2 regions of the Arthrobacter sp. lap29 genome follow, and region 2 is predicted to be linked to the other one. Evidence: predicted binding sites of a transcription regulator. Region 2 holds the regulator's gene; the other holds the start of a gene.

Region 1 (6,680 bases), on a different contig from region 2:
GCGGTGTGTTCGGCACCTTCTGCCGAGAGTACGGTGCCGAGGATTTGCCGCCAATCCGGCAGGGAGGACGGATCCACGCCGTGGTGGTCGCGGGGGTCGGGTTCGCTGATGTAGGCGTGGTTGCCGGCTTTCCCGCGGGTCATGGAGACGTAGAAGAGTTCCCGGGTGAGCCTGCCTTCACTTACCAGGGTATGGCCGGTGTCCACGGTGATTCCTTGGGAGCGGTGGGCTGTGGTGGCGTAGCCGAGCTCCACGGACTCGGCAAGGTACCCGGCGTTGAGGAGGATTCTTGCGCCGTTGTCGTAGCGGATCCCTTCGACCGACCCATCGGGGTTGGGCGAATCAGAGATGGTGATGAGGGTGCCGTTGCGGATGAAGTCGCCCGTGTCGTCGAGGATGTGCCGGTCGTTGCGCCGGGCGAGGATGGTGTCACCTTGTCCGGCGTGGAGCCCGTCGCTGAGGTCCACGGTGGCTTCTGCGTCGACGGCGCCGGCGCTGACACGGTCTGCCTGGGCTCGTTCGTTGAGCATGGCGACGGTGTGGTTGTCGGGGGCGATGAGGATCGATGTCTTGCCGGTGCGGGTGTCGGCGTCCCAGCGGTTGTAGGCGTCATCGACCATGGCGTTGTAGGTGCCGCTGCTGATGCGTTCGTGGGCTTTGTATTCGGTGATGACGTCGATGTCGCCCTTGCGGAGTTTCAGGGAGGCGGTGCGTTCCCAGTCGTTCGTGAAGCGCCAGACGGTGGTGAGACGTTGTGCGCATCCCGTCCTGTCCAGCCACCCGAGGACGCCGCCGGCGTCGATGGCGTCCAGCTGAGCCGGATCACCGACGAGCAAGACTTTGGCCCCGGCGGATGAGGCTTGATCGAGCAGGGCGGCGAGCTGGTAGGTGGAGACCATGGATGCTTCGTCGATGATGACCAGCTGGTGCGGACGAAGCTGCCACTTTGCTTGGGTCGATGTAAGGGCGCTCAGGCGCTGCGCGAGACGCGCCATGGCCTTCCGGGCCTGAGTGTCCTGTCGCGGGGCTTGGCTGGCCTCCTGGTAGCGTTCCGCGGCGTGTATGTACTGTCCGGCCCGGATGGCGGCGCCTGGGCCGGTGGATTCGTAGAGCCATTTGCTCACGTTGTCCGTGGCCAGTTCGAGCTCGCGGCCGAGGACGTCGGCAGAGGCTGCAGCGGGGGCGAGCCCCAAGACGGTCCCTGTCCCGAAGTGGGCTTCCCAGAGGGTTTTGACGGCGCTCATCGTGGTGGTTTTTCCGGTTCCGGCGGGGCCGACGACGGCGTCTAGCCGCCGCCCGCTGGCCAAGACCGCCTCGGCGGTCCTTCGCTGTTCGCCTTGCAAGGCTTCTCCGCGGCGGCTGATGAACTGTTGGAGGGCTTCCTGGACCGTTGTTTGATTGAGGTGAGGGCCGGCGTCGTTTGTGTGGGCTTTCATGATGGCTTCCTCATTCGTCAGTGTGGAGACATCAGTGAAGAGGTGGGCGCTGGCCAAATCAAAGACGCTGCGGCCGTTGAAGTTCAGGTCGGGTGCAGTAGTGGTGGGGATGCTGTAGCGGAATTCGTTGAGCGCGACGGATTGTTCCTCGGCAGCGGTGGCGATGGCCTCCATGAGCTGGAGGCGGTCGGCGGGTGTGGCGCAGCGGATTTCCAGGCACACCCGTTCTGCTTCGGCGATCAGATTCCACCGGTTCCAGGTGGCTCGGCGCCGGGCGACCAGGTCTTTCACCAGTCCGGCGGTGCTGGTGATCCAGGCAGCGTCGGTGTCGGAGGAGGTAAGTGGGCGGTTGTGGGAGCGGTTGATGGTTGCTGACAGCACGGCCTCGGGATCGAAGCCCTTGGCTTGGGCTCGTTCTCGCCATTGCCGGGTGCGGGTGTTGAGGGGGACGACGTCGTGGTTCTTGGCGGTGCGTGTGGACAGTGTTGCTTGCTGCCGGAGTTTGAGTTTGACGGCGTTGCCGGGTTCGCGGCCGTGGGTTTCCGACCAGTCGTGGATGAGGCGGGCCGCTTCAATATCGATTAACCGGGACCGGCTGGAGAACTCGCGGATGAGTTCATCGTCCACGCCGGAGAGTTCGAAACTGAAATTGTGGATGGCGCTGGTGGGTGTGCGAACCTCAGCCTCGGTTCCCAGATCCAGGCCAAGCCGATCGAAAAGGAGCCCGTTGTAATGTTGGCTGGCGGCCACGGTGGCCTTGTAGAGCGTGCGGGAGTCAAGGGTGGTCCAGGCGCCGTCGCTGACGCGTTGGGCCCGGTTGGCTATGACGACGTGGCTGTGCAGCTGGGGGTCCCCGGAGCGGGACTCCCAATGGTCGAAAGCCGCCGCGATGGCACCGTGGACGCCGACGTGGGCGACACCGCCGTGGCCGGCACGGGTGTGGATGGCGGACGTCTCCAGCCAAGCCAACGTGGCTTCGAGTGCCGCGTGGTGGGCTGCCATGACCTTGTCCTTGCACTCGTCACTGCCAAGGGCCCAAAGCACGGAGATGGATTTCGGCACACTGAACGTCATGTCGAAGCCGGCCACCGCCGTACGGCGTACGGGATGCCCGTTCCTGCCGGTGACGGTGGACGCCTGGTTAGGCGTCCTACCTAGGGATGCGCCCGTGGTGGGGTGTTCGCCCCGTTCAAAGAGGGCCTTCGCCGCCGCATCTGTGACCGTGTCGTGGAGAGTTGTGCCAATGCCGGGAAGTCCTTTGCCGAGCCATTGCCCGGGTGGGTTACTGGCGTCTGTGTAGTAGCCGGTGAGGTCCCGGGTTTCGACGTCGGCATGGCTGGTGGTCTTGAGGAGGTAGGCGACGCCGGCCTCGGTGGAGAGGCGGGCTATGGAGACGGTCATGACGTGCCCATTTCCGTGTTCCAGCCTCGGCGTGCGAAGATCGCCGCAGTTGACGGATCGAGCCGCATGTTCGCGTTCGAGTGCAATGTCAGGACCTTGGCGGCGAGGTGTTGCATGTCCTTGATGGACTGCCGTTCACTGAGCTCACGCAGTTTGTTTTCACGCTGCAAGTGGCGCATCGAGCGTTCCATGTCATCGGCCTTCGACTGTGCCCGTGACGCGGCTTGGGCACGTTCATTGAGCTGTTCATGCGCTGCGGCCAGCTGGCTCTCAAAGGACCGGGTGATCCTGGCGAACTTGCGTTGATGCGTGGATCGAAGATTCCGGATCGTAGCCTCGTAAAGGGCGGTGAGTGCAGCCATCGCCTCCCGGTTGTCGGCGATGGACTGATCAATTCGAGTCTTGGCCTCTGGTCCGGCTGGGGTGGTGTGCCGGTAGTTTCGTTGCCGTTGGCGGTGCGCGCACGCGGGGCGGCAGAAGAGCTGCCGTGTGCTCGAGGGCGTGAAGGCGGTGGTGCATTCGGGGCAGATTCGCGTAGTCATACTCCTCCATGGCGTCCCGGACTGATTTCACCATGACCAGCCGTCACGCATGCCGTGACGCCAGCCCACCTCGGTGCCAACAGTGTGAAGGGTTTTTGGGTTACGGCAACTTCATGGTGGACGCGGGATGAATTGGCTGTGGGGGTGGGCGTTGGATTGGCAACTGGCGGTGGTCGTGGGGAGGGTCAATGTTGGTGGGAGGTGAGGTGGTGTGGTCGCTTTTTCTAGCTCTTAGGGGTCTTCGTCTGAATATGTCAGTGGCACACTCTAGTGTCGAAGACGTATTCTATTAGTGAATTTGTTATTAGAGGTGTGTTCGATGGTTGTTGATGAGCGTGTGAGTGTCCGGACGACTGCTGCGGGAAGTCCGATGGAGTTTGAGTGGCGGGCGCGGCGGTATCAAATGACTGAACTACCTTTGAGATTCTATATTCGACGCCCGTGGTGGACGGAGCAGAACCGCATCCAAAAAGGCATTGGCGCTCAGGTCTTAGAGACGGAGATCTGGAGAGTAACTGCTGCGGGCCGTGGTCGTTCTGCCGAACGAGTTTTTGAGCTTACCCATGAGGACTCTAACTGGCGGCTGTCTAGGATTCTTGGCTAGGCAAAAATGTTCACTCATCTGCATGTTGCCTCCGCTTTCTCCGCCCACTACGGGGTGGATTGGCCAGACACTATGGCCGCCGCGGCGAGGGATGGTGGTGCCGACGCCTTGGCGATCACAGATCGTGATGGCTTGTACGGAGTTCCCAAGCACATTGCCGCTTGTCAGCGGGCCGGGATCGATCCGGTTCTTGGTGTGGAACTTGCAACCTTGGGAGACGACGGCGCGGTGACCGGCCGCGTCATTGTCCTAGCCCACGGACACAACGAGGGGGAGGGCTACGCCGCACTGTGCCGGTTGGTGTCCGCTGCTCACGCCCAAGCAAGGGTGGGGGTGAGTCCGGATGAGATTGCGGCGCATCTGCTGACCAATTCCGGGCCAGTTGGGACCGTGCTGCTCGGCCCACTCTCAGACGTTGGTCGCAGGGTCGCATCGCGTCGAGACGGGCTGCCATTGCTCCGTGCATGGCTAAGCGTACTTCCGACTGCGGCCGTGCGTATTGAGGTGGCTTCGCATCTTTCCGAGCCAGGGCAGCCACTGAGCCATACTCACGCCATTCGCATGCTTCGCCTAGCAACCCAGACCGGACTCACACCCGTGCTAACCAATATGGTTAGATATGCCGAGCCTGATGGTGCCATTACAGCAGACGTTCTTGACGCGGCCCGTGCCCTGGCGTGTTTGGATGAGACGGGGGTCCAGCCAACTGCCCAAGGTTGGCTCAAACCCGTAACCACGATGAAGGCCTTGGCCTCGGAAATTACTACACTGGGCCAGTTCGGTGCCGGCGCTGCTAGAACGCTCCTGGCGAACACCGAAGAGTTGGCGGATAAGTGCCGGATTGATCCCGTTAGCGATGCAGGCTGGGGAATTCCAGTGATGCCGGAGGCCTCCATCATCGGCATCACGGGCGATCCATTAGCCGAGTTGTGGGAACGCGCGACGGCGGGTGTGTCCAGCAGGTATCCGGGGATCGACTCCACTTCCTTCGGGGTGATGCAGGACCGGCTCTGGGATGAGATGGCGGCCATCGCCGAGCTGGGATTCGCCTCCTATTTTTTGACGGTGGCCGAGGTGACTCGACTGATCCGGGAGATGGGGATTCGCTCTGCTGCCCGCGGCTCCGGGGCCGGCTCGCTAGTCAACTACGCCCTAGGTATCTCTCAAGTCGACCCGATCCGACACGACCTACTGTTTGAACGCTTCCTCAGTACCGAGCGGCAAACCCTGCCGGACGTTGACATCGATGTGGAGTCAGCGAGGCGGCACGAAATCTACCACCGCATTTTCGAGCGCTTCGGCCCTGAACGCGTGACCTTGATGTCGATGCAATCCGGGTATCGGGCCCGCGGTGCCGCCCGAGATGCTGGCATGGTTCTGGGTATGGCACCGCAGGATATTGACGGGATCGCCAAAGGTTTGTGGAGGTTTTCGGCCAGTGAATTTCGGGAAGCGCTGGATGAAAAGCCGGAACTGCGTGATCTGGCCGATCGGGTCGAGGGTAACCGGCAGCTAGACCTTCTGGTGGATATCACCGAGCGCCTAGACAGGCTACCTCGACACATCTCTATGCACCCCTGTGGTGTCATCCTCAGCTCTGCGACGCTGTTGGATCGTACCCCGGTCCAGCCCTCCGGGATGGGGTTGCCCATGTCCCAATACGACAAGCACGACATGGACCCCATGGGGTTGATCAAGCTCGACGTCCTCGGGGTGAGGATGCAGTCCGCGATGGCCTACGCCATCACTGAAATCCACCGCACCACCGGAAAGAGTATCGATCTGGAGGCTGTGCCGCTGGATGATGAGCCGACCTTTGAGCTGATCCGCTCCACCCAGACACTGGGGTGTTTTCAGATCGAATCACCCGGGCAGCGTGAACTCATCGGCAAACTCCAGCCAGCCGTCTTTGATGACCTCATCACCGACATCAGCCTGTTCCGCCCCGGTCCCATGCAGGCAGACATGGTCAAACCATTTTTGAACCGGCGGGGTGGCTGGGAAACTGTCGCCCAACTCCACCCAGACCTTGAACCTGTGCTGCGCAGCACTTACGGGATCGTGGTCTTCCACGAACAACTCATGCGCATCCTTGACATCTTCACCGGCTGCGGGCTCGCTTACGCCGACGTCCTGCGCCGCCATCTCAGCAACGAAGACAAACTCCCTGCCGTGGAAACGTACTTTCGAGAGCAATCCATCCAACGGGGCTACACGCCCGAGACTGTTGAGCGGGTGTGGGGTGTTGTGAAGGGCTTTGGCTCGTTTGGGTTTTGCCGTGCCCACGGGGCTGCTTTTGCCGTCCCTACCTACGAGTCTGCATGGCTCAAAACTCACTACCCGATCCAATTCTTGGCCGGACTGTGGACCCATGATCCCGGTATGTATCCCAAACGGCTTCTTGTCGCCGAGGCTCGACGGCTTGGTATCCCGATTCTTCCTTTGGACGTCAACGCTTCCACGGACGAGTATGTCGTTGAACCTGCAGGTGATGGGGGCTTGGGGATCCGTATGTCCCTGTCGGATGTGAAGGGCATCCAAACCAAGGAAGTCGAACGCATCCTCAACCAGCGTCCCTTCGATTCATTGGCCGATCTCAAGCAACGCGCCCGTCTGCGGGTATCCACGCTTGAGAGTCTGGCCTTGGTCGGAGCACTTGACTCCCTCTACACCGGAAGTAGTCACAGGAGCCGACGA
Region 2 (6,680 bases):
GCACAGATGGAGTACCTGTTGCCGCGCCTGCGCGGTTGGGGCGATTCCATGTCTCGCCAGGCGGGCGGCCGGGTGGGAACTGCCGGAGGCGGTATTGGTTCACGTGGTCCCGGTGAAACAAAGATGGAACTGGATCGGCGCAAGATCCGCAACCGCATGGCCAAGTTGCGCCGTGAAATTGCTGCGATGGCGCCGGCTCGGGAAACCAAACGTGCCAACCGCAAGCGCAACAGTGTGCCCTCCGTGGCCATTGCTGGGTACACCAATGCGGGCAAATCCTCCCTGCTGAACCGTTTGACGGACGCCGGTGTGCTGGTGGAGAACGCCTTGTTTGCAACCCTTGATCCCACGGTCAGGAAAACCGAGACCTCAGAAGGTTTGGGCTACACCTTGGTGGACACGGTAGGTTTTGTGCGCGCCTTGCCCACCCAGCTGGTGGAAGCTTTCCGCTCTACGTTGGAAGAAGTGGCTGACGCCGATCTGATCCTGCATATTGTGGATGCCTCGCACCCTGACCCGGAAGGACAAATTTCTGCCGTACGTTCGGTCTTTGCCGAGGTAGGCGCGCTGCAAATACCTGAAATCATTGTCTTGAACAAGGTGGACATCGCCGATCCCTTTGTGGTCGAGCGGCTCATCCAGCGTGAATCCCGTACCGTGGTGGTCTCAGCCCGTACTGGCCAGGGCATGGATGAACTGCTCCAAGCCATCGAAGAAGGTATTCCGCACCCCAGCGTCTTAGTGACCTTGTTGATCCCCTATGACCGTGGTGATGTACTCAATAAGCTCCATCGCAGCGATGCAGAGATCATCAGCTTGGAACACGGAGAGCATGGCACTTTGGCCCACGCCCGTGTCAGGGAAGACTTGGCAGCTGAGGTTGAGCCGTTTGTCCAGCATGCCTGAAAGTGAACTTTCGCAGCAGGCTCTGGAATTACTGGATCGTGCCGTTGCTGCCATGGGCGGACAGCGCCGTGATGGGCAGCATGAAATGGTCCGCCGGGTAGTTGCTGCCTTGGAGAGCGGGGACCACCTTTTGGTTCAGGCGGGCACAGGCACCGGAAAGTCCCTGGCCTACCTGATTCCGCTGATAGTCAATGCGCTCACCAGCGAGAAGCCAGCCGTCATTGCAACAGCCACTCTGGCCCTTCAAGCACAGATTGTGGGCCGTGACGTGCCCCGGCTGCTCGCTGCTTTGGCGCCAGTATTGCCGCGCCCCATTGACGTGGCTCTCGTTAAAGGCCGCAGCAATTATGTGTGCAAGCAAAAGCTGGCTGGAGGCTTCCCCACAGAAGATACGGGGGAAGGCGCCCTGTTCAGCCTGGGGGAGGACACCAGTGTGGCGCACCTGCCCGGTGCTACTTCCGGGCCCACCTCACAGCTGGGTAAGGAAGTGGTCAGGCTGCGTGACTGGGCGCAGGAGACTGACACAGGGGATCGGGATGAGCTTGTCCCTGGCGTGACGGACAAAGCATGGCGGCAAGTCTCTGTTACCTCCATGGAATGCCTCGGCGCGCAAAAGTGCCCCCTTGCCACCGAATGTTTCTCTGAGCTGGCCCGTGCCCGCGGCGCCCAGGCAGACATTGTTGTCACCAACCACGCCATGCTGGCCATTAGCGCCTTCGAAGGTATAGCAGTGCTTCCTGACTATGACGTTGTGGTGGTGGACGAGGCCCATGAGCTCCAAGATCGGGTGACGGGGGCTGTTACGGGGCAACTATCTGTCCAGATGGTTTCCGCAGCGGCATCAAGCACGCGAAAGCACACGGCGGTTTCCGTGGATGCCTTGCATGCCAGCGCGGCCGCTCTGGACCTAGCTTTGGCGGGGACCCCTGAAGGGCTCTTTCCCAACGGCCTCAATGAACAGCAGTCCCAGGCGGTGGAACAGTTACGCGACAGCGTCCGGGCAGCCCTCTCCGACTCCAAACCTGAGGGCAATGCGGCGGTTGACAGTGGCCGTTCCATTGCTCGTTCACGGCTCAATCTGATCTTTGATCTGTGTGAGCGTTTGCTGGATGCCACCAATGCAAGGGAAGTGGTGTGGGCATCCCGGCCAGGGTCTTTCACCCCCGGGAAGGGCTACCAAAAGGCCGATGAAAGTGAGCCTGCGGTGCTCAATATTGCGCCGTTGAGCGTGGCCATGAAATTGCGGGAAGGACTCTTCGCTGACCGGACGGTAGTGCTCACCTCAGCTACCCTTGCCATTGGAGAGTCTTTTCAAGCCACCGCTGGCGGACTGGGATTGTTGGGTCCTAGCGCACCCGCGTGGACGGGGGCCGATGTTGGATCTCCCTTTGACTACCCCAAGCAGGGCATGCTCTATGTTGCCGCTCATCTGAAAAAGCCGGGCTTTGGCATGTCGGAGGAGCAGCTGGATGAATTGGAAGCACTGATTTCTGCCGCCGGTGGGGGAACCTTGGCATTGTTCTCCTCACGGCGTGCGGCGGAAGATGCAGCTGAGAAGCTCCGCAAGAAGTTGAAGGTGAAGATCCTGTGTCAGGGGGATTCCTCCATGTCGGGGCTCATCAAGGAATTCGCGGATGAACCCGACACCTGCCTCTTTGGCACCATGTCCCTTTGGCAAGGGGTTGATGTTCAGGGCACCTCGTGCCGGCTCGTTGTGATTGACAGGATTCCCTTCCCCCGCCCTGATGATCCGTTGGTGACCGCCCGGGCGCGTGCAGTGGCGCAAAGTGGTGGGGATGGATTCATTGCCATTTCAGCCACCCATGCCGCAGTGAGGTTGGCGCAGGGGGTGGGGCGCCTGATCCGCTCTAGTGATGACCGGGGTGTGGTTGCTGTTCTTGACTCGCGGCTGGCCAATGCCGGTTACGGAGGCTTCCTGCGAGCCGCCCTGCCGCCATTCTGGTCTACGAAAGACCGTACCGTGGCGCTTGGTGCGCTGAAACGGCTTTCCGGAAAGTAGTGCCGCCAACACAAAAGCGCCCCGTCTAGCGGGGCGCTTTTGTGTAGGCAGCTGCTGTTACAGGCTGCGAAGTACCGAGACAACCTTGCCCATGATGGTGGCATGATCGCCAAGAATGGGTTCATAGCGGGTGTTTTGCGGAAGAAGCCAAGTATGGCCGTCGCGTTGCCTAAACGTTTTCACAGTGGCTTCGTCCTCCAGCAAGGCTGCCACGATGTCTCCGTTGTTGGCCGTGGGCTGCTGCCGAACCACAACCCAATCGCCGTCACAAATTGCGGCGTCGATCATGGAATCACCCTGGACCTTGAGCATGAAGAGTTCGCCGCTGCCCACAATCTGCCGCGGCAGAGGCATGATGTCATCCACCGCCTGATCGGCCAGGATGGGCCCGCCTGCCGCAATACGTCCCACAAGGGGTACGAACGCGGTGTCGGAGGAGGAGCTCAGCTCAGCAAAGTTCAATCCATTCGAACTGCGCAACGCCGACGGGGAGCTTACCCCTTCAATCTCAACCGTGCCGCTGTCCAGCACCAGCGGAATCAGAACTTCCATGGCGCGGGGGCGCTTGGGATCGCGGCGCAAATAGCCGTGGCGTTCGAGCTGAGTCAGTTGGTGCGTAACGCTGGACAAGCTAGCCAGGCCAACGGAATCACCAATCTCACGCATCGACGGCGGGTACCCTTTGTCTGCAATACACCGCTGTATGCACTCAAGAATCTTCTTCTGCCGCACGGTGAGGCCCTTCATGCCGGCCCGGCTGGGGGCTTGAGGAATGCGGTGCGGCGGGTCTGGAAGCGTCATGGTTCCGTCGGTCCTTTCGTGGCTGCCCTGAACAATGTCAGTGCCTGCTGGTGGACTGCATCATGCGGCCAATCCTTGTTCTTCCGAGTTTAAGCCACCAAGAGGCGAATTTCAAACATTTGTTCTATTTACTCTTGGCAAGTGTCGTCTATAGATGCTAAAACTGTACTAGAAGGAAATTAGAACATACGTTCTATCGAAGATGTTGAGTGTGGAATTTCGATCCGATGGGTGTGCTTGGCCACGGGATCCGGATTCACGGTGAAAGGACCACAAGTCATGAATGCAGCGCTTATCTCCCACGCATCCTTTGGCGTTTCCACAGCAGGGGTTAGCGCCCGTGCGGCCCGCATTGACCAGACAGTTGGAGCGGGGCGCACCGGTGCCATCACCGCTTCCCATTCCAGGGGTGCCTCCGATGCTGCAGGAAGGCTAGCGCTGACCAGGCGCGGGCGTCTGGTGTTCTTAGGGATTCCAGCCATTGTCAGCGCCGCCCTACTACTGTTTTTGGCGCTGGCCATCATGGCGGGCTCTCTGGCGGGACCGGCGAATGCTGCAACGGAGTCGCAGCCGGTGAACCTTGCAGATTATGCCGTTGCGGTAACCGTCTTACAAGGTGACAGCCTCTGGAGTATTGCGGCCGCCGCAGATCCGGGCCGTGATGCACGCCATGTGGTCAGGGAGATCGTTGCCCTCAACGACTTGGGAAGCGGGATACTTCACGCCGGGCAGCGACTGTACGTCCCCATTCCCAAATAGCCCTCCGTACCAATAGGTCCGCAGGCCAAGAGCGCTCCTCCACAGCCGGGTAAGGTCTTGGCAGGTGTCCGCATTGTGTCGCCGTTTCGAACTTTCTCACGGCCACCAAATATGCTGGGGGAATGGACCAGTTTGAACGCCTCCGTCAATTGCCGCTTCGTGACGATCTGCGAGGCCTGCGCCCTTACGGGGCTCCTCAGCTAAATGTTCCCGTTCTGCTGAACGTCAATGAAAACACCCATGGCGTTCCCACGGATGCAAAAGAGGCCATCTTGGCAGCCGTTGCGCAGGAGCTTGACGGCCTCAACCGCTACCCGGATAGGGAATTCACGGTGCTTCGTCAGGAATTGGCGGCATATCTGGGTCATGGTCTGACGGAGGAGAATCTCTGGGCGGCCAACGGTTCCAATGAAGTTCTTCAACAACTGTTGCAGGCCTTCGGTGGCCCCGGCCGAACGGCCATGGGTTTCCCTCCCACCTATTCCATGTACCCGCTGCTCGCCAGTGGCACAGGGACTGGCTACGTGGCAGGTGTCCGTGAGGATGACTTCACCCTCACCGCGGAATCTGCGGCGGAGCAGGTGCGCCGCAACGGCCCCAACATCGTCTTCCTGTGTTCGCCCAACAACCCTACGGGAACGGCTCTTGGGCAAGATGTGGTCGAGGCGGTCTACCAGGCAGGGGAGGAATCTCAGGCCATCATCATTGTTGACGAGGCGTACGCCGAATTCGCCCAGACGGGAACCCCTAGCGCACTGAATCTTCTCAAGGGCCGTCCTCGACTAGTCGTCTCACGCACTATGAGCAAGGCCTTCGCCTTGGCCGGTGCCAGACTTGGCTACTTGGCCGGCGCCCCTGAGGTAACCGACGCGCTTCGCCTGGTCCGCTTGCCCTACCACCTCTCGGCCATCACCCAGGCAACTGCTGTGGCTGCTCTGCGGAACTCCACCTCTTTGCTGGCTAACGTGGAGCAGATCAAGGTCCAACGTGACCGGATTGTGCAGGAATTAAAGGAATTGGGACTCACCCCGGCCCCCTCAGATTCGAACTTTGTTTTCTTCGGTGGTCTAGAGAATCCCCATGAAGCGTGGCAGGCGTTGTTGAATGACGGTGTGCTCATCCGCGATGTTGGAATCCCCGGGCACCTGCGCGTCACCGCCGGCACGGAAGCGGAAACTACTGCATTCCTCACCGGGTTGCGTACCTTCCTAGCTCGCTAGTGTTCCCTGTAGTGTCCGGCCTTGGACTAAGTTCATCATTTGCGCCGCGGTTCATGAGTTCCACCGGACCCGGGTAATTGGGTCAAACTGACCTAGCCAATAAGTTCGCCAGTGGGGAACTGGTTGGGCATAACAGTGCCTTCCCTTCTAAGCTGGTATCAATACACCCCGTTTCGTTTGAGCGCCCCACCCTGCCCGGTATCTGCTGGTCGGGGCGCATAGTACACAAAGGACTGCCGCAATGACTGAGAACAGCCCGAAACCCGGCCAGGGACGTACGGCCCGACTGGAGCGTGCCACGAGCGAGTCCAGCGTCATGGTGGAAATTAACCTCGACGGGACAGGCGTGTCAAACATTGACACCTCTGTGCCCTTCTATGACCACATGCTCACGGCGCTGTCTAAGCACTCCTTGATTGACATGAACATCAAGGCCACGGGTGACACCCACATCGATGCCCACCACACCGTGGAAGATGTTGCCATCTCCTTGGGCGAGGTTCTCAAGGTAGCCCTGGGCAACAAGGCCGGCATCCGCCGTTTCGGTGAGGCAACCATTCCGTTGGATGAGGCATTGGCCAACGCCGTGGTAGATGTTTCAGGCCGTCCGTACCTGGTGCACAGTGGCGAACCTGCCGGTCAGGAATACCACCTGATTGGTGGTCACTTCACCGGGTCGCTGACACGGCACGTGTTTGAAGCCATCACCTTACACGCGCAAATCTGCCTGCATATGACGGTCATCGCCGGCCGAGATCCGCACCACATTGTTGAGGCCCAGTTCAAGGCCTTCGCCCGGGCTCTGCGCTCAGCCGTCGAAGCCGATCCCCGCGTCACTGGAATCCCATCCACGAAGGGTCTTTTGTGAGCTCTGGAGCTAACGAGACAGCAGTAAATAGTAAGCCCACGGTCACAGTTCTGGACTACGGTTCCGGCAACGTCCGCTCCGCAGTCCGGGCGTTGGAACGCGCCGG

The links. Region 2 encodes LexA, which represses DNA repair genes until DNA is damaged. Its sites were predicted from a motif close to TCGAACANNTGTTCGA; they were not measured.
Region 1: a site for LexA is predicted at 3,653-3,668, ahead of RY113_RS18475 (DUF6504 family protein). Genes of this name have one in related genera too.

Annotation. Positions count from the first base shown of each region.
Region 1 covers NZ_JAUCEK010000001.1:650,752-657,431, forward strand. Annotated here, with positions in the region: gene mobF (MobF family relaxase) at 1-2,837, opposite strand, end outside; gene RY113_RS02940 (hypothetical protein) at 2,834-3,379, opposite strand; gene RY113_RS18475 (DUF6504 family protein) at 3,699-3,983, shown strand; gene RY113_RS02945 (DNA polymerase III subunit alpha) at 3,990-6,680, shown strand, end outside.
Region 2 covers NZ_JAUCEK010000006.1:43,295-49,974, reverse strand. Annotated here, with positions in the region: gene hflX (GTPase HflX) at 1-906, shown strand, start outside; gene RY113_RS11560 (ATP-dependent DNA helicase) at 899-2,926, shown strand; gene lexA (transcriptional repressor LexA) at 2,984-3,727, opposite strand; gene RY113_RS11550 (LysM peptidoglycan-binding domain-containing protein) at 4,007-4,486, shown strand; gene RY113_RS11545 (histidinol-phosphate transaminase) at 4,609-5,706, shown strand; gene hisB (imidazoleglycerol-phosphate dehydratase HisB) at 5,948-6,574, shown strand; gene hisH (imidazole glycerol phosphate synthase subunit HisH) at 6,571-6,680, shown strand, end outside.